DNA from 3 places in the Bacillus sp. XB1 genome. Region 2 is predicted to be linked to each of the others. Evidence: predicted binding sites of a transcription regulator. Region 2 holds the regulator's gene; each other region holds the start of a gene.

Region 1 (7,234 bases), on a different contig from region 2:
ACGTAATAACTAATATAACAGCGTTTTCATTTGTTGAGTCATTCATCATTTTATGATATAAATGTAGGAAAAGGTTTTTCTTTTCTTGTTATTGGCAAAAATATATGTAGATTACATTGCCGTTATCACTTCGTGTTAGCGGCTATTTTTTTCATCGCCTAAAGAAATATGGTTTATAATAGGATTAGGGCGCAATAGACTGGTTAATAGCGGGACAAGACGAAAAATAGAAAAGAGAATTTCTTGTTTTGTGTAAATGTTTTTTATAATATTTGACATGTTGACAGATTATGAAATGAAAGTGAGTGATCCATGTGGATCTAACGCAAATTCAAAACCCTAGTTTTTTGAAAGATATGTCTATCAGTGAACTAGAGGGATTGAGTGAGGATATTCGTAAGTTTTTAATTGAAGAGCTCTCTCAAACAGGTGGACATATTGCACCTAATTTAGGTGTAGTAGAACTCACAATTGCTCTGCACAAATTATTTGATAGCCCGCAAGATAAATTTTTATGGGATGTAGGACATCAATCCTATGTACATAAAATTTTAACTGGACGTGCGAAAGAGTTTGGTACATTAAGGCAATATCAAGGTCTATGTGGTTTCCCGAAACGTTGCGAGAGTGAGCACGATGTATGGGAAACTGGTCATAGCTCGACTTCGTTATCGGCTGCAATGGGAATGGCTCTGGCACGTGATTTAAAGAAAACGAAAGAATATGTTATACCAATTATTGGAGATGGTGCTTTAACAGGCGGAATGGCTTTAGAGGCATTGAACCATATTGGACATGAAAAAACAGACATGATTGTTATTTTGAATGATAATGAAATGTCAATTGCACCAAACGTTGGTGCGCTTCATAATGTGCTCGGTCGTTTACGTACCGCAGGAAAATATCACTGGGTAAAAGATGAATTAGAGTATATATTAAAGAAAATCCCAGCAGTTGGCGGGAAAGTGGCTGCGACAGCAGAGAAAATAAAAGATAGTCTTAAATATTTACTAGTATCTGGTGTCTTTTTCGAAGAGTTAGGCTTTACATATTTAGGTCCAGTCGATGGGCATGATTATGAAAAGTTATTCGAAACGTTGCAATATGCAAAGAAAACAAAAGGCCCAGTGCTTGTTCACGTTATTACGAAAAAAGGAAAAGGTTATAAACCGGCTGAGAGTGACGTTATTGGAACTTGGCATGGAACAGGACCTTATAAAATTGAATCAGGTGACTTCGTTAAGCCGAAAGAAGTTGCACCAGCATGGAGTGCTGTTGTTAGTGAAACAGTACTTAAGCTAGCGAGAGCGGATGAGCGTATCGTAGCAATTACACCTGCAATGCCTGTTGGATCAAAACTTGAGAAATTCCAAAAAGAATTCCCAGATCGTATGATTGATGTAGGTATTGCAGAACAGCATGCTACAACAATGGCAGCAGGTATGGCAACGCAAGGAATGAAGCCATTCTTAGCGATTTATTCAACATTTTTACAAAGAGCATATGACCAAGTTGTTCATGATATATGCCGCCAAAATTTAAATGTTTTCATCGGAATAGATCGCTCGGGATTAGTAGGAGCAGATGGTGAAACGCATCAAGGCGTATTTGATATCTCATTCTTACGTCACTTGCCGAATATGGTGCTTATGATGCCGAAAGATGAAAATGAAGGGCAACATTTAGTTTATACGGCGATGCAATATGAAGATGGACCAATCGCATTGCGTTATGCTCGCGGTAATGGACTTGGCGTTCATATGGATAAAGAATTAAAGGCGATTCCAATCGGTACGTGGGAGACGTTAAAAGAGGGTACACAAGCAGCTATTTTAACGTTTGGTACGACAATACCAATGGCAATGGAAGCAGCTGAGCGTCTTGAAAAAGCTGGGGTTTCAGTGAAAGTAGTGAATGCTCGCTTTATTAAACCAATGGATGAAGCATATTTACATGATCTTCTAGGAAAGAATATACCGATTTTAACGATTGAAGAAGCTTGTTTAATCGGTGGTTTTGGAACAGGAGTAGTTGAATTTGCATCTGAAAATGGTTACCATAGTGCATTAGTTGAACGAATGGGTATTCCAGACCGCTTCATAGAGCACGGAAGTGTAACAAAATTATTAGAAGAAATTGGTTTAACGACAGATGCTGTTGTAGACCGTATTCATACAATGATTCCATCAAAACAAAAAAGGGCGTAACAAATGAGCGTAAAAAAAGAAAGAGTAGATGTACTATTAGTAGAGCGAGGACTTATAGAAACGCGTGAGAAAGCAAAGCGCGCCATTATGGCCGGACTCGTATATGCAAATGAGATGAGACTTGATAAGCCAGGAGAGAAAATCTCGCAAGATACTGAGATTACGGTGAAGGGACAAGTTATGCCGTATGTAAGTCGTGGTGGTTATAAACTTGAAAAGGCATTAGAGACATTTCATCTTGATTTACAAGATAAAGTTATGATAGATATTGGTTCATCAACTGGTGGCTTTACAGATTGCGCGCTTCAAAATGGAGCGAAATTATCTTATGCATTAGATGTAGGATACAATCAACTAGCGTGGAAATTACGTCAAGATGAGCGTGTTGTTGTAATGGAACGAACAAACTTCCGTTACGTGACACCAGCAGACTTAGAACGTGGTTTACCTCAATTTGCAAGTATTGATGTTTCATTTATATCATTAAAGCTTATACTGCCAGTTTTAAAAACAATGCTTATGCCTAACGGAGATGTAGCAGCGTTAATTAAACCGCAGTTTGAAGCTGGAAGAGAGCAAGTTGGGAAAAAAGGTATCGTTCGTGATAGAAAAGTACATGAAGCTGTTGTAGAAATGATTGTCGAGTTTGCTTTAAAAGAAGGCTATGATGTGGAAGGTTTAACATTCTCACCAATTACGGGTGGGGATGGTAATATTGAATTTTTAATTCATCTGAAATGGCATGGTGAACGTGAGAATGGCGAAAATCATTCTCCGATTTCTATAGAGCAAGTTGTTACAGAAGCGCATGACGTTCTAAAACAAAAAGGGAAAGGGGAATAACATATGTTGTTCCTCTTTTTGCTGTAATTGTATAATGATTGTAAAAACAATTGTGTACAAGAAACGAATTATAAGTTAACATAAATAAGTGAAGTATACCAATGTTTAAACTATGGTAAGAGATAGTGTGAGGTGCAAATGTATGAATAAAGGTCAGCGCCATATTAAAATCAGGGAAATTATTGCAAACAAAGAAATTGAAACACAAGATGAATTAGTTGATATTTTACGTAATGAGGGATTTAATGTAACGCAAGCAACAGTATCGCGCGATATTAAAGAACTGCACTTAGTGAAGGTGCCATTACATGATGGGCGCTATAAATATAGCTTGCCAGCAGATCAACGATTTAACCCGTTACAAAAATTAAAACGAAATCTAGTGGATTCATTTGTAAAATTAGACACGGCAGGACATATGCTTGTGCTAAAAACATTGCCTGGTAACGCTCATTCACTTGGAGCACTTATTGATCATTTAGAGTGGGATGAGATCATCGGAACCATCTGTGGTGATGATACTTGCTTAATTATTTGCCGTACACCTGACGATACAGGTGTTGTCTCTGATCGTTTCTTAAATATGTTGTAACAAAAAATCTTGTTTGCTTTCCATCGTAAAGTGGAAAGTGAACAAGATATTTTTATTGGTTAAAAATATGAATTTTCAATTGTAATATAATATTTTGTTTGCATAAAGTTAAAAAATAGATGGATTGACCCGTAAAACAAATGTTTGGTACAATGAAGCGGGTTAGAAGAGTATATACATACAAATATATAGCATGATTATTTGAATGAAGAACTGAGAAAATCCTTTAGTAAGGGATTATTTTATAACGAGGTGAATGGGGCATTGTTATCGGAATTATCGATTAGAAACTTTGCTATTATTGAAGCATTAAATATTTCTTTTCAAAAAGGTTTAACGGTTTTAAGCGGTGAAACAGGGGCCGGAAAATCGATTATTATTGATGCAATTAGTTTACTTGTAGGTGGCCGTGGGTCAGCAGAATTTGTTCGATATGGAACAGAAAAGGCTGAGATTGAAGGGCTATTTTATGTTGAAGATGAGAAGCATCCATGTATTGAAAAGGCAGAAGAGTTAGATATAGAAATAGAAGATGGTATGATTATTTTAAAGCGTGATATTGCTGCGAACGGGAAGAGTGTATGTCGTGTAAATGGGAAGCTTGTTACACTTAGCATATTAAAAGAAATTGGGAAAACACTTGTTGATATTCATGGACAGCACGAAACGCAAGATTTAATGAATGAAGAACGACATCTGTTTATGCTTGATCACTTTGATGGGGATCGAATCGTTAAACAATTAGACATATATCAAAACGTATACGCTGACTATGAAAAATTAAAAAAACAATTGAAATCGTTAAGTGAAAATGAGCAACAAATGGCACATCGCTTAGATTTAATTCAATTTCAGCACGAGGAAATTCGCAAGGCGGATTTAAAGATGGATGAAGAAAATGAATTAACTGAGGAACGATTGCAAATTTCTAATTTTGAAAAGATTTATAAAGCGTTAGGTGATGCATATCGTTCTTTAAGTGCCGACGGACAAGGATTAGATAATGTAAGAAGTGCAATGGGGCAAATGGAAAGTATTACACATTTAGATGATGTGTATCAAGAGAATCATGATTCAATTGCAAATAGCTATTACTTATTAGAAGAGGTTGCCTATCAACTGAGGGAAAAGCTCGATATGATGGAATATGATCCAAATCGTTTAGATGAAATCGAAACACGTTTGAATGAAATTCGTATGCTAAAGAGAAAATATGGAAATAATGTAGAAGAGATTTTAGCGTATGCTGATAAAATTGAACAGGAAATTTTTACGATTGAAAATAAAGACGTTCATATTGAAACGACGAAGAAACAGTTGAAGGAATTAGAAAGTGTTATTATGAAAGAAGCAACGTTGTTAAGTAATATGCGTCATGAGCTTGCAGAACACCTTACAAATGCAATTCATCAGGAATTAAAAGAATTATATATGGAAAAAACGAAATTTGAAGTGAGAATTATGAAGAGAGAAGGAAATGCAGAAGAGCCCCTTGTGGAAGGTGCGCCGGTAAGACTTACGGCGGATGGTTACGATCATGTGGAATTTTATATTTCAACGAACCCAGGAGAGCCGCTAAAACCACTTTCAAAGGTTGCTTCTGGCGGAGAGTTATCTCGTATCATTTTAGCTTTAAAAAGCATTTTTTCTAAGCATCAAGGGGTTGCATCTGTTATTTTTGATGAAGTGGATACGGGTGTAAGTGGCCGGGTCGCACAGGCTATTGCGGAAAAAATTTATCGAGTATCAGTAAACTCGCAAGTACTTTGTATTACGCACTTACCTCAAGTAGCTTCAATGGCGGATTCACATTTATTTATTCGAAAACAAGTAGCGAATGATCGGACAATTACATCAGTTACTGTTTTAACTATGGAGGATAAAGTAACAGAAATAGCTCGAATGATTTCTGGTGTGGAAATCACAGATTTAACGACAGAGCATGCGAAAGAATTACTTACGCAAGCGCATCATTTTAAACAGACAGCAGAGGCTATCCAGTAATGGATAGCTTTTTTTCTCAAATGACGATTTCTTAATTCTTCCGGTTATAAATAAAGCACTGCAAGGAGAGATTAAAAAGTGAAGCCAAGAGGCTGAATGTGGGGTAGGAGCGAGGAGAGTGAACAAGTTGAAATTAGAAAAATTTCGAAAAATAATAGGTCTTTGTCTCCTTGTTTCTTTAGTTTTTATTGGATGTTTTAAACCGCTTCGAACGTTTATTTCATCACCGAAACAACTTGTTGTTTTTGAAGGACAACAATCAGAAATATCATCATTACCAGTTTTCAAAGCTTCATCCACAAATCGTCATGTATTTACAGTGAGTTCGAATGAACAAAAACAAGGACTTATGGTAAATTCTCATCAAAATGGTGAAGCTGATATGGTATTTCAGCTTGCTGGTTTTCCAGTGAAAAAAGTAAATGTGAAAGTGTTAAAAGATTTTAAAGTGATTCCAGGTGGACAATCAATTGGTGTGAAATTAAATACAAAAGGTGTACTTGTTGTAGGCCATCATTTAATTCAAACTGAAAAAGGTAAAATATCTCCTGGTGAAACAGCAGGTGTACAAATTGGAGATATGATTACTGAAATTAATGGTAAAACAATTGAAAGAATGAGTGATGTAGCACCGTTTATTCATAATAGTGGAGAAACAGGTGAACCGCTTAATCTTGTATTGTTAAGAGATGGAAAATATATTCGTACGAAGCTAACTCCACAAAAAGACAACGGTGAATCGTCTTATCGAATTGGCTTGTATATCCGTGATTCGGCAGCTGGAATTGGAACGATGACATTTGTTCATCCAGATTCTATGAAATATGGGGCACTTGGTCATGTTATTTCTGATAATGATACGAAAAAGCCGATTCAAGTCGAAGATGGACAAATTATGCGCTCGACAGTTACATCAATTGAAAGAGGTAGTCATGGGAATCCAGGGGAGAAATTAGCAAGATTCTCACCAGACCGTGAAGTGATTGGCAATATTACAATTAATAGTCCATATGGTATTTTTGGAAAATTAAATACGAATATGAAAAACGGTATAATGGATAAAGCAATGCCTATCGCATTATCTCATCAAGTAAAAGAAGGACCGGCAAAAATATTAACAGTTATTGATCAAGATAAAGTAGAAGCGTTTGATATTGAAGTTGTTAGTACAGTGCAGCAAAAATTCCCAGCCACAAAGGGTATGGTAATAAAAGTAACAGATAAACGTCTATTAGCGAAAACGGGCGGTATCGTACAAGGAATGAGCGGAAGTCCAATTGTACAAAATGGAAAAGTAATTGGTGCTGTTACGCATGTATTTGTAAATGATCCAACATCAGGATATGGTGTTCATATTGAATGGATGTTACATCAAGCTGGAATTAATATTTATGATCAAGAGAAAAAAGCGAGCTAATATATATTATTAGCTCGCTTTTTCTGTTGAAAAATTCGTTGAAATTTTGTAAAAGCTCCGCAAGAGGTGTTTTTTGTTGTAAAATAAAAGGAAAGGGTTGAACGTTTCGTTGTATTTCTATGATGGAATGTGTTGCGAAAGGGAATAAATGAACGATAAACATATTTTTTT
Region 2 (7,234 bases):
TCTAACGGACCTGGATCAATTGATTCAATTGACTCATACAACAATTTCGCTACAAGTCCAATTGAAAAAAAAGTAAGAGCCAAAATACCTGGAAGTGGCCCAATTCCAAAAATCGCTACGAAAATTGCCGCTAATAATAAATCTGGTATCGTTCGTATCAAATTTAAAATCATTCGAGCTAGACTGTATAAAAATGTGTTAGTAAACACATTACTTGCTGCAAACAGTGCAAGTGGAATAGCTAAAATCGCTCCTAAGGTCGTCCCAATAATCGCCATACGTATTGTATCTAACATCGCTGTTGTAATAACTTGAAAATAACTCCAATCTGGCGGCACCATTTCTTTTAACAAATCCATCATATTAGGAAAACCAACTACTAGCTTTGAAAATGATGCGTCGACCTGTATACTACTTCCCCACAACAGTAAAATGACTAGAATAAACGTTAACATATGTTTTAACTTACTCGGCGGCTTCGGTATCGATTTCGAATATATCGTTACGTCACTCATTTAACTGCCACCTCTAACAATTCATTTTTCTGTGCTACATCTCCATAAATTTCAGCAAATTTTTCATCTGTCGCCTCTTCTACTGAACCATCAAAAACAATTTCTCCTGCATGTAATCCAATAATACGTGTCGCATATTGCCTAGCTAAATCAATAGAATGCAAATTCACAATTGTTGTAATTCCAAAATCTTCATTGATTTTTTTCAAATCATTTAATACTTGCTTTGTCGTAAGTGGATCTAACGATGCAACAGGCTCATCTGCCAATATGATTTTTGCTTCTTGTGCCAATGCTCTAGCTATTGATACACGTTGCTGTTGTCCTCCTGATAATTCATCAGCACGTGCATATGCTTTTTCTAAAATATTCACTCTTTTTAACGCTTGAAATGCGAGCTCCACATCTTCTTTCGGAAACAAACCTAACGTTGTACGTAATGTGGAATGATATCCAATACGACCAGCTAATACATTTTTTAATACTGTTGATCGCTTTACAAGATTAAAACTTTGGAAGATCATACCGATATCCCGGCGCATACGCCTTAATTCTTTTCCTTTCGCAGCAGTAATAGACTCACCTTCAATAATGATTTCTCCTTCGGTAATCTCATGAAGACGATTTACGGATCTGAGAAGTGTAGATTTTCCAGCTCCAGACAGCCCTACCATTACAACAAACTCACCTTTTTGAATTTTCAAGTTTATATTATTCAATCCTTTTGTACCATTTGGATACACTTTGGAGACATTTCGAAACTCTATCACACATCTTACCTACCTTCTATGTATTCAAAACGGCAAACTAACTGAAAACATCCCCTTTCAGCTAGCTGCCATTTCCATATGTATTATTGCGTTTTTACTTTCTTCCCATATTCACGAACGATATCAAATTTACTATCATCAGATTTAACATATCCTTCATGTGAATATACTTCTTTAATGATTTTGTGACCTTCCTCATTCTTTCCAATTTCAATGAAAGCATCTTGTAATTTCTTGCTCCACTCTGCTTCTAAATCAGATCGTACAGAAATTGTATCGTTCGGAATTTTCTCAGTAAATTTCACTATTTTCGTTTGATCAAATATATTCGGATAATCTTTTTTTACAATATTACGAGCATCTTGGAATACAACAGCCGCATCTACGTCACCATTTAAAAGAGCAATAAGCGACTGATCGTGACCTTTTAATGTAACAGGTTTCACATCTTTTAACGGATCAATTCCCTCTTTTAATAGAACAGCTGCAGGCCATACATACCCTGCTGATGATGTTACATCTTGATAACCAATCTTTTTACCTTTTAAATCTTTTACACTATTTATATTAGAGTCTTTTTTAACAACAAACTCAGATTTATAAAAGTCTACTAAATCCTTTGTAGGGGCTCCCGTTTCATCATCTACTCCAAAACGTTGTGCTTGTAAAATTACATTTGCAGCCTTCTTTTCATGTGCTAATACGTACGCTGTTGGCGGTAAAAATCCTACATCTACTTGTTTAGATGCCATCGCTTCTACAATTGTATTGTAGTTCGTTGAAATACTAACTTTTACTGGAATATTTAACTTATCACTTAATAGCTTCTCAAGCGGTTTTGCCTTCGCCTCTAACGTATCCGCATTTTGAGAAGGAACAAATTGAACATTTAAAGTCTTCGGTACATATCCTTTTTTCGTATCTTCATTTTTACTTGCACTTGACTCTTTCGTCCCGCAGCCACTTAATAATCCCGCTGCTAGTACAACTGTTGTGCTCATTGCAAAAACTTTTTTCAACATATTAATGCCTCCATTTTTCATTGTTATAAAATAACCTTTCATAAACATGAAGAAATATATCACATATTTTTACAAATAATTGATTATTTACAGAATCTTTACACATTCTATACACTCACATTAAAATTCTCTTCACATATTTGATATGATGAATTGGAAGATAACAATAGAAAAGGTGAGTCATATTGGAACAAAATCAAACTGTAACTTTAAACATCTTATTAACAAGCGATATACATGGCACTGTTTATCCTATTCACTACCAAGATAACTCCCCAGCAGAACTTGGTTTAGCTAAAATTTCTACTCTTATAAAAAAAGAACGTTCCAAAAATAGAAACGTTCTTTTAATTGATAATGGCGACTTTATTCAAGGCACACCATTTACTTATCATTATGTTACATACGAAAAAAACAAAAAAAACCCAATGTCCTTATTAGCGAATTACTTACAGTATGACGCTGCAATTATCGGCAATCATGAATTTAATTACGGGATGGATATATTAAATAATGCTGTGACTACTGCGAACTTCCCGTACCTATCAGCAAACATTTTAGATAAAAACAGTAAAAAACCTTATTTCGGGAAACCATATGTAATAAAACATATTGAATCAAATATAAAAATTGCTATTTTAGGGGTGACAACGCATTACATTCCCAATTGGGAACAACCCCATCACATTAAAGATTTACTATTTGAAGATGCATTAAAGACTACAAAAGAATGGGTTTCTTATATTCGCGAACATGAGAAACCAGATTTACTAGTCGTAGCGTATCACGGGGGAGTTGAACGAGATTTACAAACCGGGGTACCGACTGAAGTGTTAACAGGAGAAAACCAAGGATATGCAATGTGCCATGAAATTGAAGGCATAGATATCTTATTAACAGGCCACCAACACCGGGAAATTTCTCACACAATGGCTAACGGTGTAACAATTTTACAGACCGGATGCAATGGACACTCATTTGGAAAAGTAAAAGTAACATTCGAAAAAACGAAACATAAATGGGTGAAAAAAGAGAGTTCTTCTGAATTATTATCTGTACAAGGATTTGAGGCGGACCAAGATGTACTTTCATTGGTAGCCGATTACGAAGAGAAAACACAAAAGTGGCTTGATCAACCTATTGGAATCATTCAAGGGGGCATGCAAATTTCAGATGCTATGCAAACTCGTTTGCATGATCATCCTTTTATAGAATTCATAAATAAAATACAGATGAATATAGCTAATGTATCAATTTCTTGTACAAGTTTGTTCCATAATACATCTCCAGGTTTCCCGGAACATGTAACAATGCGCGATATCGTTTCTAATTATATTTATCCAAACACATTAAAAGTAATTAAAATAACTGGAGCAGATATAAAAAATGCTCTTGAACTCTCTGCTTCTTATTTCACATTAAAAACAGATGGATCAATCACCGTAAGTCCTACCTACATAGAACCAAAGCCACAACATTATAATTATGATATGTGGGAAGGGATTTCATACGTATTAAACATTTCAAAACCAATTGGTGAAAGAGTAGAATCTTTACAGCATAACAGTGCTCCTCTTAATATGAATGAAGAATATGACGTTGTAATGAATAATTATCGTGCAAGTGGCGGGGGAAATTTCTTTATGTTTCAAAACAAACCAGTAGTAAAAGATATACCCACAGATATGTCTGAACTTATCGCTAATTATATATTGGAACATAAAACGATAGAAGCAACAGTTAATAACAACTGGAAAGTTATTAAATAACGATTTTTACAAATAAAAAAGATGGGCTTCGCCCATCTTTTAATTTAATTTTGCATTATCTTGCTTTTTTAAAGCTTTTAATTTCGTCGGTGTAACATCTGTACCTTCTTCGTTAACAACTTTAATACCTTTAAGTTCGTTTAACATATTTTGACGAAACCCTTTTAAATATTGTTCACGTAGCGATTGACGCTCACGTTGCTCTTCTTCAGTTAAACCTTCAGCTTTTGCTTTTTTCGCTAAGAAGTTAATGCGTTCAACGAGTTCGTGATTAATCATCTCGAATCCCCCTTCTAATCAAAACTGATTATTATCATACAATAGTTACTCTTCTTTATCAAGCAATTGCTTCGTATACTCTACATATCTACGATGTACAGTCGCCTTTGAAACATTATGACCAAATCCACGTAATGTTGCTGCAATTTCTTCAAACGTGAGTTCACTTTTTCGCAAACGTACAATTTCCTCAATTGGCACTTCTTTTTTCTCTCTTCCTACACTTAAATGACGATTTTTTAAATTTTTTTCTGGACGATAACCTTTTTCTACTGCACGTTGCATACCTCGTTTAATTTTCATATTATGAATCTTTCTTTGATATTCTTCAACAATACCAATAATATCTAATACCATCGAATCAGAATCCGACAATTGTAATTCACCGTTATGTGTATGCGTATATACTTTTATGCCTTCTTTATGTAAACAATGCATTAACGCGATCTTCGCATTTCCTCTACCAAGACGCGTTTCATCTTGTATAAGTAACACATCAATTTGTTCGTCTCGAATTGTATCCAACACCTCTAATATACCGTCACGTTCAATTGTATATCCACTAGCCTGCTCTTCAATCACCTTAGTAACATTCATTTGATAGCGCTCAGCTAAATGCAATAATTCATCTTTTTGACGTAATAATGATGTTTCTTGCGCTTCTTTCGTTGTACTCACACGTGCATAAATAATTGCATTCATTTTGAACCCCTCTTTCTCCCTATTATTTCCCTATAGTGTAACATAAATCCGCCATTTGTTCGAACTTATGTTTGTAGAATGTTTTTTCACATGTTATACTTATTAATAAGAAAAATGAAAGAAAACGAGGTGTTAGAAAACATGGAAAAGTTAACGAAACGCCAGCAAGACATTCTCGACTTTATTAAGCTAAAAGTACAAGAAAAAGGATATCCACCTTCCGTACGTGAAATTGGTCAAGCAGTCGGCCTCGCTTCTAGTTCTACAGTGCACGGACATTTATCACGATTAGAAGAAAAAGGATACATTCGACGCGATCCAACAAAACCACGTGCCATTGAAATTTTAGGTGAAGACCGAATGGATACGGAAACACAATCTGTTATTCAAGTTCCAATTGTCGGAAAAGTTACTGCTGGTTTACCAATTACAGCGGTCGAAAGCGTAGAGGAACATTTCCCACTTCCAGCTAGTATTGTTGCTGGAGCAGACCAAGTGTTCATGTTACGTATTTCTGGAGATAGTATGATTGAAGCTGGTATTTTCGATGGAGATTTAGTTGTTGTTCGCCAACAACAGTCTGCATATAATGGTGAAATTGTAGTCGCTTTAACAGAAGATAATGAAGCAACTGTTAAACGTTTCTATAAAGAAAAAGACCATTTCCGTTTACAACCAGAAAATTCTTCATTAGAACCTATCATTTTAAAACAAGTGTCAGTTATCGGGAAAGTAATTGGCGTATATCGTGATTTACATTAAAAAATAATAAAAAGAAGATAATTACCTTATTTATATACGGTAATTATCTTCTTTTTTGTATTTTGATAGATTTCCATGCATTCTATTTCTTATTAACGAGTTTTAATCGTCACATCTCCAGCAGCCGTTTTACCACTAATCTTTTTACTACCATTTCCAATTGTTACGTTTTTATTTTCTTCATTAAAAATTGTTACATCTCCGGCAGCACTTTGCCCAGTAATTACCGCATCTTGTGGTTTTTCCGATAAAGTAATATCTATATCTCCCGCAGTTGAACTTGCTTCTAGATTATACTTAGAATCATGATCTTGAATATTTATTTCCCCACTTGTTGTTTTTGCGGTCACTTTCCCTAATACCTTCTTAAAATTCACCTCACCAGCTTTTGTCGATCCCTCCACATTCTTAGCCGTTATTTGTTTCAACTCTACTTCTCCAGCAAGTGTTCTAACACTTACGCTATCACTTTTCACATCACTCATTTCGATTTGTCCAGCAGATGAATTTACTTTTACATCTTGGTAAGAGCGTTCGGGCACAAGGAGAGTCAATTTAGACGTTTGAAACCTAAAATCGTAAAAAGAAAAATCAAATGAAGCACCTTTTTCTCTTTCCCCAATAACTTTTAATGTGTCACCATCTTCTGCGATACGAATCTCTTGTTTACGTACATCTCCTGATTGCTTGATATAAAAAGAAGAGTCAGGAGATTTTTGGACAATAATATCCCCGGCATCTAACTTAACTTCTATATTTTTTAATGTTTCGTTTTTAATTACATTTTCTTTATCGCCTTTTTTAGCAGTTTGTACTGCTTTTTCATATGTTTGGGAAATTCCTATTACTCCAATAATGATACAAGCAATAGCGATTAAAAATAGTTTTTTCATCATTTACTCTCCTTTTATCATTTTGAAGTTCCATATTACATATCGTACACACAATCTCTTAAACCACTTTGTACTATAAAAAGCGATAATACATAACAATAAACCTACTCCAACAAACGTTATACTAACGAAAAGATCCAACCATATAAAAGTACCCATAAATACTTTTCCAATAACGAAAAATGGTGTTACTACACTAGCAATACCACCGATCCAAAAAGAAAATATAAAAGCAATAATTGCGACTAACGGTCCTAACACAATAATAAAATTAAACAAACTAAGTCCAATCGCTGCCATAACAGCTCTTGTCACATTTGAAGTCGATGGATTTTTTTTCATTTCATCGAAGCGATACATCGCAAGTAATTCTTTCGCTATTACTTTCGGAGAACCAAGGCCTTGTATTATTTCTGATTCAGTTTTCCCCTCTTCTAGTCCAAACTGAAAGTGCTCTTCATAATCCAATAAAATATCTTGCCTCTCTGCCTCTGGTAACTTTCTAAGATAACTTGATAATTC
Region 3 (7,234 bases), on a different contig from region 2:
TTTTTACAAAAGTCCAAGTGAACTCTTTATCTACAATATAGATATCACCTTTATACGCATCGTCCCTCTCACACAATATATCATCCATATGTAACAAACTCGCATCCTTTATTAACAGTACCTCATCACAGTGTTGATAGAAAATGTAGCACTCCTTTTTCACTTCATTATGAAACGCGTTCTTTGCTTCTTTCCCCTCTAAACACTTCTTTTTCTCATAACTAAATATGTGCCATAGATAATCACATCCATACTTATCTCCATAAAGAAAAATGTCTTCTTTTTCTTCATCACTTAAATGATTTGCAAAGTTATCCTCCCAGCGCTTCCGAAAATATACACCCCAATTTTGAAACTCTCTTACCTTCATATTTTTCTTCCTTAACACCTCTAAAAACTTCATCTTCTCCCCCTATACAATAAAAACCGAGCGTCATTTCCACCCGGTTTTCATCAATAAACTTATTGCGATAATTCTACTTCTTTTATTTTCTCTTTCATTCTTGCTTTATCACGATTTAAAATCTCTTTTAAATATTTACCTGTGTACGAGCGCTCTTCTTTCACTACTTGCTCTGGCGTTCCGGAAGCAACGATTTGTCCACCTTTATCTCCACCCTCTGGTCCAAGGTCAACTATATAATCAGCTGTTTTTATCACATCTAAATTATGTTCAATTACAAGTACCGTCTCACCGCTCTCAACAAGACGTTGCAACACTTCTAGAAGACGTGCAATATCATGCGCATGCAAACCAGTCGTTGGTTCATCTAAAATGTATAACGTACGTCCTGTAGAGCGACGGTGTAATTCAGAAGCTAATTTCACACGCTGTGCTTCCCCACCAGATAATGTTGTTGCTGGTTGACCTAATTTCATATAACCAAGCCCAACGTCTACAAGCGTTTGAAGTTTACGCTTAATTTTTGGGATATTAGCAAAGAACTCTACTCCATCTTCAATTGTCATCCCTAACACTTCAGAAATATTCTTATCTTTATATTTCACTTCTAACGTTTCACGGTTGTAACGTTTACCATGACAAACTTCACACGGAACGTATACGTCTGGTAAGAAGTGCATTTCGATTTTAATAATTCCATCACCACGGCACGCTTCACAACGTCCACCTTTTACATTAAAGCTGAAACGTCCTTTTTGATATCCGCGCACTTTCGCTTCATTCGTTTGTGCAAACACATCACGAATATCATCGAATACACCTGTATACGTCGCTGGATTAGAACGTGGTGTACGACCGATTGGTGATTGATCAATATCAATTACCTTATCTAAATGTTCAAGACCTTTAATCTCTTTATGAGTACCTGGCTTCGCTTTCGCTTTATATAACTTTTGAGCTAGCGATTTATATAGTACTTCATTAATCATCGTACTTTTACCAGAACCAGATACCCCTGTTACCGCTACAAACGTACCAAGCGGGAATGACATTTTCGCATTCTTTAAGTTATTCTCTTTTGCGCCGACAATCTCTACTTTACGTCCATCACCTTTACGTCTTTCAAGTGGAACTGGAATAAACTCTTTACCGCTTAAATACTTCCCTGTTAATGAATTATCATCTTGCATCACTTCAGCCGGCGTCCCTGCTGAAACGACCTGTCCACCGTGAATACCTGCACCAGGCCCTATATCAAGTAAATAGTCAGCAGCCATCATCGTATCTTCATCATGTTCAACAACAATTAACGTATTACCTAAATCGCGCATTTCTTGCAATGTACGAATAAGACGATCGTTATCACGCTGGTGTAAACCAATTGAAGGTTCATCAAGAATATAAAGTACGCCAGTTAGACGAGAACCAATTTGCGTCGCTAAACGAATACGCTGCGCCTCACCACCTGATAAAGTTCCTGCGGCACGACTTAACGTTAAATAATCTAAACCAACGTTCACTAAGAACCCAACGCGCTCCTGAATTTCTCTTAAAATTAAATGAGCTATTTTTTGTTGCTTCTCCGTTAGCTCTACATTCGAGAAGAATTCTTGTACTTCTTGAACTGAATACTTCGTTACGTCAGCAATCGTTTTATTGCCAACAAATACAGCTAAGCTCTCAGGCTTTAAGCGTCCACCTTTACACTTCGGACAAGCTTGTTCTGCCATATACTTTTCCATTTGCTCACGAATGTAATCGGAGCTCGTTTCACGATAACGACGTTCAATGTTTGGAATAACACCTTCAAATAAAATCTCATTTTCCTTTACTTGACCAAATTCATTTACATAGCGGAAATAAACCTTCTCTTCCCCGCTTCCGTACAACACTTTATCAAATAAATCTTTCGGTATATTTTTCACAGGCACATCCATATCAACGCCGTAGTGATTACATACAGATTGTAAAAGTTGCGGGTAATATTGTGAACTTGTCGGTTCCCAAGGTGCAATTGCATGTTCATTTAATGATAAATCCCAGTTCGGGATAACAAGCTCTAAATCTACCTCTAGCTTTGAACCAAGTCCATCACAAGAAGGACATGCTCCGAACGGACTGTTGAATGAGAACATACGCGGCTCTAATTCTCCGATTGAAAAACCACAATGCGGACAAGCATGATGTTCACTAAATAGAAGTTCCTCTTCTCCCATTACATCAATTAACACTCGGCCTCCGCCAAGCTTTAATGCACTTTCAAGTGAATCAGCAAGACGGCTTGCGATTCCTTCTTTTACAACAATACGGTCAATTACAACTTCAATGGAATGCTTCTTATTTTTATCTAACGTAATATCCTCAGATACATCAAGCATTTCACCATCAACACGTACACGAACATATCCTTCCTTCTTAATATCTTCAAGTACTTTCACATGTGCACCTTTACGCCCAGACACGATAGGAGCTAACACTTGTAATTTCGTACGTTCAGGATATTCAAGAACACGGTCTACCATCTGCTCTACTGTTTGTGATGTAATTTCAATCCCATGATTTGGACAAATTGGCGTACCAATTCGCGCAAATAATAAACGTAAATAATCATAAATCTCCGTTACCGTTCCGACAGTTGAACGTGGATTACGACTCGTCGTTTTTTGATCGATTGAAATCGCTGGTGACAATCCTTCAATCGTGTCCACATCCGGCTTATCCATTTGTCCTAAAAACTGGCGCGCATACGCAGATAATGATTCTACGTATCTGCGCTGCCCTTCTGCATAAATCGTATCAAATGCTAATGATGATTTCCCCGAACCAGACAATCCCGTTACAACGACAAGCTGATTTCTCGGAATGGTTACATCAATATTTTTTAAGTTATGTGCTCTAGCACCTTTTACAACGATAAAATCCTTGCTCTTACTCACTTTTTTCACCCTTCCGCTTTTAATTCTAATAGTAAATCTCTTAGTTCAGCTGCACGCTCGAAGTCTAACGCTTTTGCTGCTTCTTTCATCTCTGCTTCCATCTTCGCAATTGTCTTTTCGCGCTCTTTTTTCGTCATTTTCTTAGAAGGAGTTGCTTCGTATGTTTCTGTCTCTTCAGCAGCTGTCGTTGCACGGATAACATCACGAACGCCTTTTTGAATCGTTTTCGGTGTAATACCATGCTCTTCATTGTAAGCTTCTTGTATACTACGACGACGCTTCGTTTCTTCAATCGCAATCCCCATAGATTTCGTTATACGATCTGCATACATAATAACGCGGCCGTTTTCATTACGCGCGGCACGACCAATTGTTTGAATTAATGAACGTTCTGAACGCAAAAATCCTTCCTTATCAGCATCTAAAATAGCGACAAGTGATACTTCCGGAATATCTAATCCTTCTCGCAATAAGTTAATGCCGACAAGTACATCAAATTTACCGAGGCGAAGATCACGGATAATTTCAATACGTTCTAACGTTTTAATTTCAGAGTGAAGATAGTTAACTTTAATTCCTACATCTTTTAAGTAATCCGTTAAATCCTCTGACATTTTCTTCGTTAAAGTCGTAATTAATACACGTTCATTTTTTGCAATGCGATCTTGAATCTCTCCTAATAAATCGTCAATTTGCCCTTCAATTGGTCGTATATCAATTGGCGGATCTAAAAGTCCTGTTGGACGAATAATTTGTTCTATTACTTCTGGTGACTGCTCTAACTCGTACGGTCCTGGCGTTGCCGAAACATAAATAACTTGATTCGTTTTCTCTTCAAACTCATCAAACGTAAGCGGCCTATTATCTAAAGCCGATGGCAGACGGAATCCATGATCCACAAGCACTTGTTTACGTGCTTGGTCACCGTTATACATCGCTCTTACTTGCGGTACTGATACGTGCGACTCATCCATAACGATTAAGAAATCTTTCGGGAAATAGTCTAATAACGTATACGGCGTTGCCCCCGCTGGACGAAGTGTTAAATGACGGGAGTAGTTTTCAATACCTGAACAAAAGCCCATCTCGCGCATCATTTCTAAATCATAACGTGTACGTTGCTCTATACGCTGCGCTTCTAACAACTTACCGTTATCATTTAACTCCTTTAAACGCTCTTCTAATTCTTTTTCGATATTTTCAATAGCGACCTTCATTTTCTCTTCACGTGTAACGAAGTGAGATGCTGGGAAGATTGCTACATGATCACGTTCTGCTAATACTTCACCTGTTAACGCATTTACTTCACGAATACGATCGATTTCATCACCGAAAAATTCAATTCGAATACAATGCTCATCAAGTGATGCCGGGAAGATTTCAACTACATCTCCGCGTACACGGAATGTACCACGCTTGAAATCAATATCATTACGTCCATACTGTACATCAACAAGTTCACGAAGCAATTGATTGCGGTCTTTTTCCATACCAACTCGAAGCGAAACAACTAGCTCGCGGTATTCTTCTGGAGAACCTAAGCCATATATACACGAAACACTCGCAACGATAATTACATCGTCCCGTTCAAATAATGCAGACGTTGCCGAGTGACGCAATTTATCAATTTCATCATTAATCTGCGCATCTTTTTCAATAAACGTATCTGTTTGCGGCACATACGCTTCTGGCTGATAATAATCGTAGTAACTAACAAAATATTCAACTGCATTATTCGGGAAAAAGTCTTTCAACTCACTATACAACTGCCCTGCTAACGTTTTATTATGAGCCATAACAAGTGTTGGCTTTTGCACTTCTTTAATGACATTTGAAATCGTAAATGTCTTACCCGTTCCTGTCGCTCCAAGCAACACTTGCTTTTTCTTTCCACTATTAATTCCCTCTACAAGCTTCTCTATAGCTACCGGCTGATCACCTTGCGGGGAATACGCTGAGACAATTTCAAATTGACGTTCCAAGAAAATCCGACCTCCTCATAAAAATCTGTATTATTATTTTACCACGAATACCTATAAAAAACCTAAAAAAACGAACAGATATTCGGTAAAGTTTTCGACAATATACACATAGAAAAAGGAAGGAGTAAATACTTCCTTCCTCTACTAATTCTATTTTTTAGGTACATATACTAAGTCATATCCATTGCGCCCAGCTTCATTCATACAATCTATTAACCGATAAGTACTTTCTGATTCGCGCTGCTCTTTAACAATACCTTTACAACTATCTTTATGTAACCCTTTATCCTTCCCAGCAAATTTGTCTTTTCTATTATCTGACACATAAAATATATCGTTCCCACTATACTCTAACGTTTGAAAAATCGGGTCCCCTTCAAGGGTATACTGTACAATTCTTATTTTATCAACTTCCCTTTGCTCGACATTCAAAACGAACTTTTCAAATTTATCTAGATTGAGAATTCCTGCTCCCTTTACAATGACATCATTCTTCTTATCAATTGTAGTGCTAGATGGTGAACATGCTACTAAACTAAAGAGAAATAGACTTATAAAACTGGTTCTTTTTCCTATTGTCATCCTCTCCTATAAAAATTATTTGTATACCAGAAAAGCTACTTTCAATTATGAAAGTAGCTTTTCTTTTCCTTTCTCCTTCTTCGGAAAAATCACATATGAAAATGAAATCGCTGTATCAACTAAAAATATAATCGCCCACACTTGACTCACGCGACTTGCAGCTTTATTTAAAACGATTCCCGATTCTAACCAATTACCCCATTGTTCAAATGGAATAAATCCATACGCGAAGAAAAAGAATATGTGCACACCAACGAATAAAACAAGATGTAATACCCAATTTTTTATTTCCTGCTTTGCATAGGCCATACCTGTTAATTCTACCTGTTCTTCAATAATAGGCGCCGGTTCATTACGCCATTTCGCAACTGATTTTTGTACAAATATATCAAGCTTCTTTAAATCCTTTTTCCCGTAGAAAACTGCATATAATAAAATGATTACAGTAATAATCTGAAAGTTAGAGAACTTTCCTGTTTGATAATAGTCCACTACCCCTAAAGTTAAAATAAATACTTCATTTACGAGGAGTACAATCCCCATAATAAAACTCGCTCTTTTCAAACGGAATCCGTAGCGAAGTAAAAAGAAACCGATAGCTGATAACCAAAATACAATTTCTGCCCCAATTAAAAAATACCAACGATATTCTGCGAGTATACTCATTTATCCTTCTCCCTTTCATCATAAATACGAAAAGCCTCATCCATATATGCTAAAAGTTCTTCTTCAATTGGATACATGCTCATTTTCTGTGAATCTTCCTTCGATTTTCTAACTTCCCATAACTTATCTAAAAACGCTTCGTCACCATTAGCCATTTCTAAACATTTCTGCATTAATTTCTTCGTTGCCTCTTGTACTTCATCACTTGCGACTTCTTTACCGTCTTTCATAAAAGTACGTAATTGCTTTAATAAATCTACCCATTCTAAAACATTCGGATCTTCCTCACTCATATTTGGCAAATTCTGAAGCAATTTTTGTTCTTCCTTTGAAAATACTTCATTTTGAAATATTTCACGTATACGAGGAGACTGTTTTGAAAGCTGAATAAGTTCAAACATAACTTTCCAATCAAGTTCTCCCTCTACATCTACCGAATAAACAACTGCTTGTAAAACACGCTCCATTCGATTAAATTTCTTTTGTTCTTCCTGTACAAACCGAAGTTGTTTTTCAAGCGAATTTTTTAAATCCAGCTCACCTTTTACTAACATATTCGCAGCTTCTTTTAATGAAAATCCCATTTCTTTCAAAAATAAAATTTGTTGCAAACGAATAACGTCATTTTCACTATATAACCGATGTCCACCCTCTGTTTTTCCGCT

What was found. Region 2 encodes LexA, which represses DNA repair genes until DNA is damaged. Its sites were predicted from a motif close to CGAACATATGTTCG; they were not measured.
Region 1: recN (DNA repair protein RecN) is a predicted target of LexA. The motif match lies at 3,776-3,789, and genes of this name have one in related genera.
Region 3: uvrB (excinuclease ABC subunit B) is a predicted target of LexA. The motif match lies at 5,393-5,406, and genes of this name have one in related genera.

What each region holds. Positions count from the first base shown of each region.
Region 1 covers NZ_JBNRIL010000002.1:653,252-660,485, forward strand. The annotation lists gene ispA ((2E,6E)-farnesyl diphosphate synthase) at 1-13, shown strand, start outside; gene dxs (1-deoxy-D-xylulose-5-phosphate synthase) at 315-2,207, shown strand; gene ACK1U5_RS18735 (TlyA family RNA methyltransferase) at 2,211-3,050, shown strand; gene argR (arginine repressor ArgR) at 3,193-3,642, shown strand; gene recN (DNA repair protein RecN) at 3,907-5,646, shown strand; gene spoIVB (SpoIVB peptidase) at 5,765-7,063, shown strand.
Region 2 covers NZ_JBNRIL010000001.1:18,275-25,508, reverse strand. The annotation lists gene phnE (phosphonate ABC transporter, permease protein PhnE) at 1-515, opposite strand, end outside; gene phnC (phosphonate ABC transporter ATP-binding protein) at 512-1,285, opposite strand; gene ACK1U5_RS00145 (phosphate/phosphite/phosphonate ABC transporter substrate-binding protein) at 1,369-2,307, opposite strand; gene ACK1U5_RS00140 (bifunctional metallophosphatase/5'-nucleotidase) at 2,493-4,076, shown strand; gene ACK1U5_RS00135 (DUF896 domain-containing protein) at 4,116-4,355, opposite strand; gene ACK1U5_RS00130 (YneB family resolvase-like protein) at 4,401-5,057, opposite strand; gene lexA (transcriptional repressor LexA) at 5,199-5,819, shown strand; gene ACK1U5_RS00120 (DUF4097 family beta strand repeat-containing protein) at 5,912-6,715, opposite strand; gene ACK1U5_RS00115 (DUF1700 domain-containing protein) at 6,716-7,234, opposite strand, start outside.
Region 3 covers NZ_JBNRIL010000003.1:18,112-25,345, forward strand. The annotation lists gene ACK1U5_RS21350 (DUF4275 family protein) at 1-403, opposite strand, end outside; gene uvrA (excinuclease ABC subunit UvrA) at 463-3,339, opposite strand; gene uvrB (excinuclease ABC subunit B) at 3,345-5,321, opposite strand; gene ACK1U5_RS21365 (DUF4362 domain-containing protein) at 5,472-5,903, opposite strand; gene ACK1U5_RS21370 (hypothetical protein) at 5,949-6,569, opposite strand; gene ACK1U5_RS21375 (MerR family transcriptional regulator) at 6,566-7,234, opposite strand, start outside.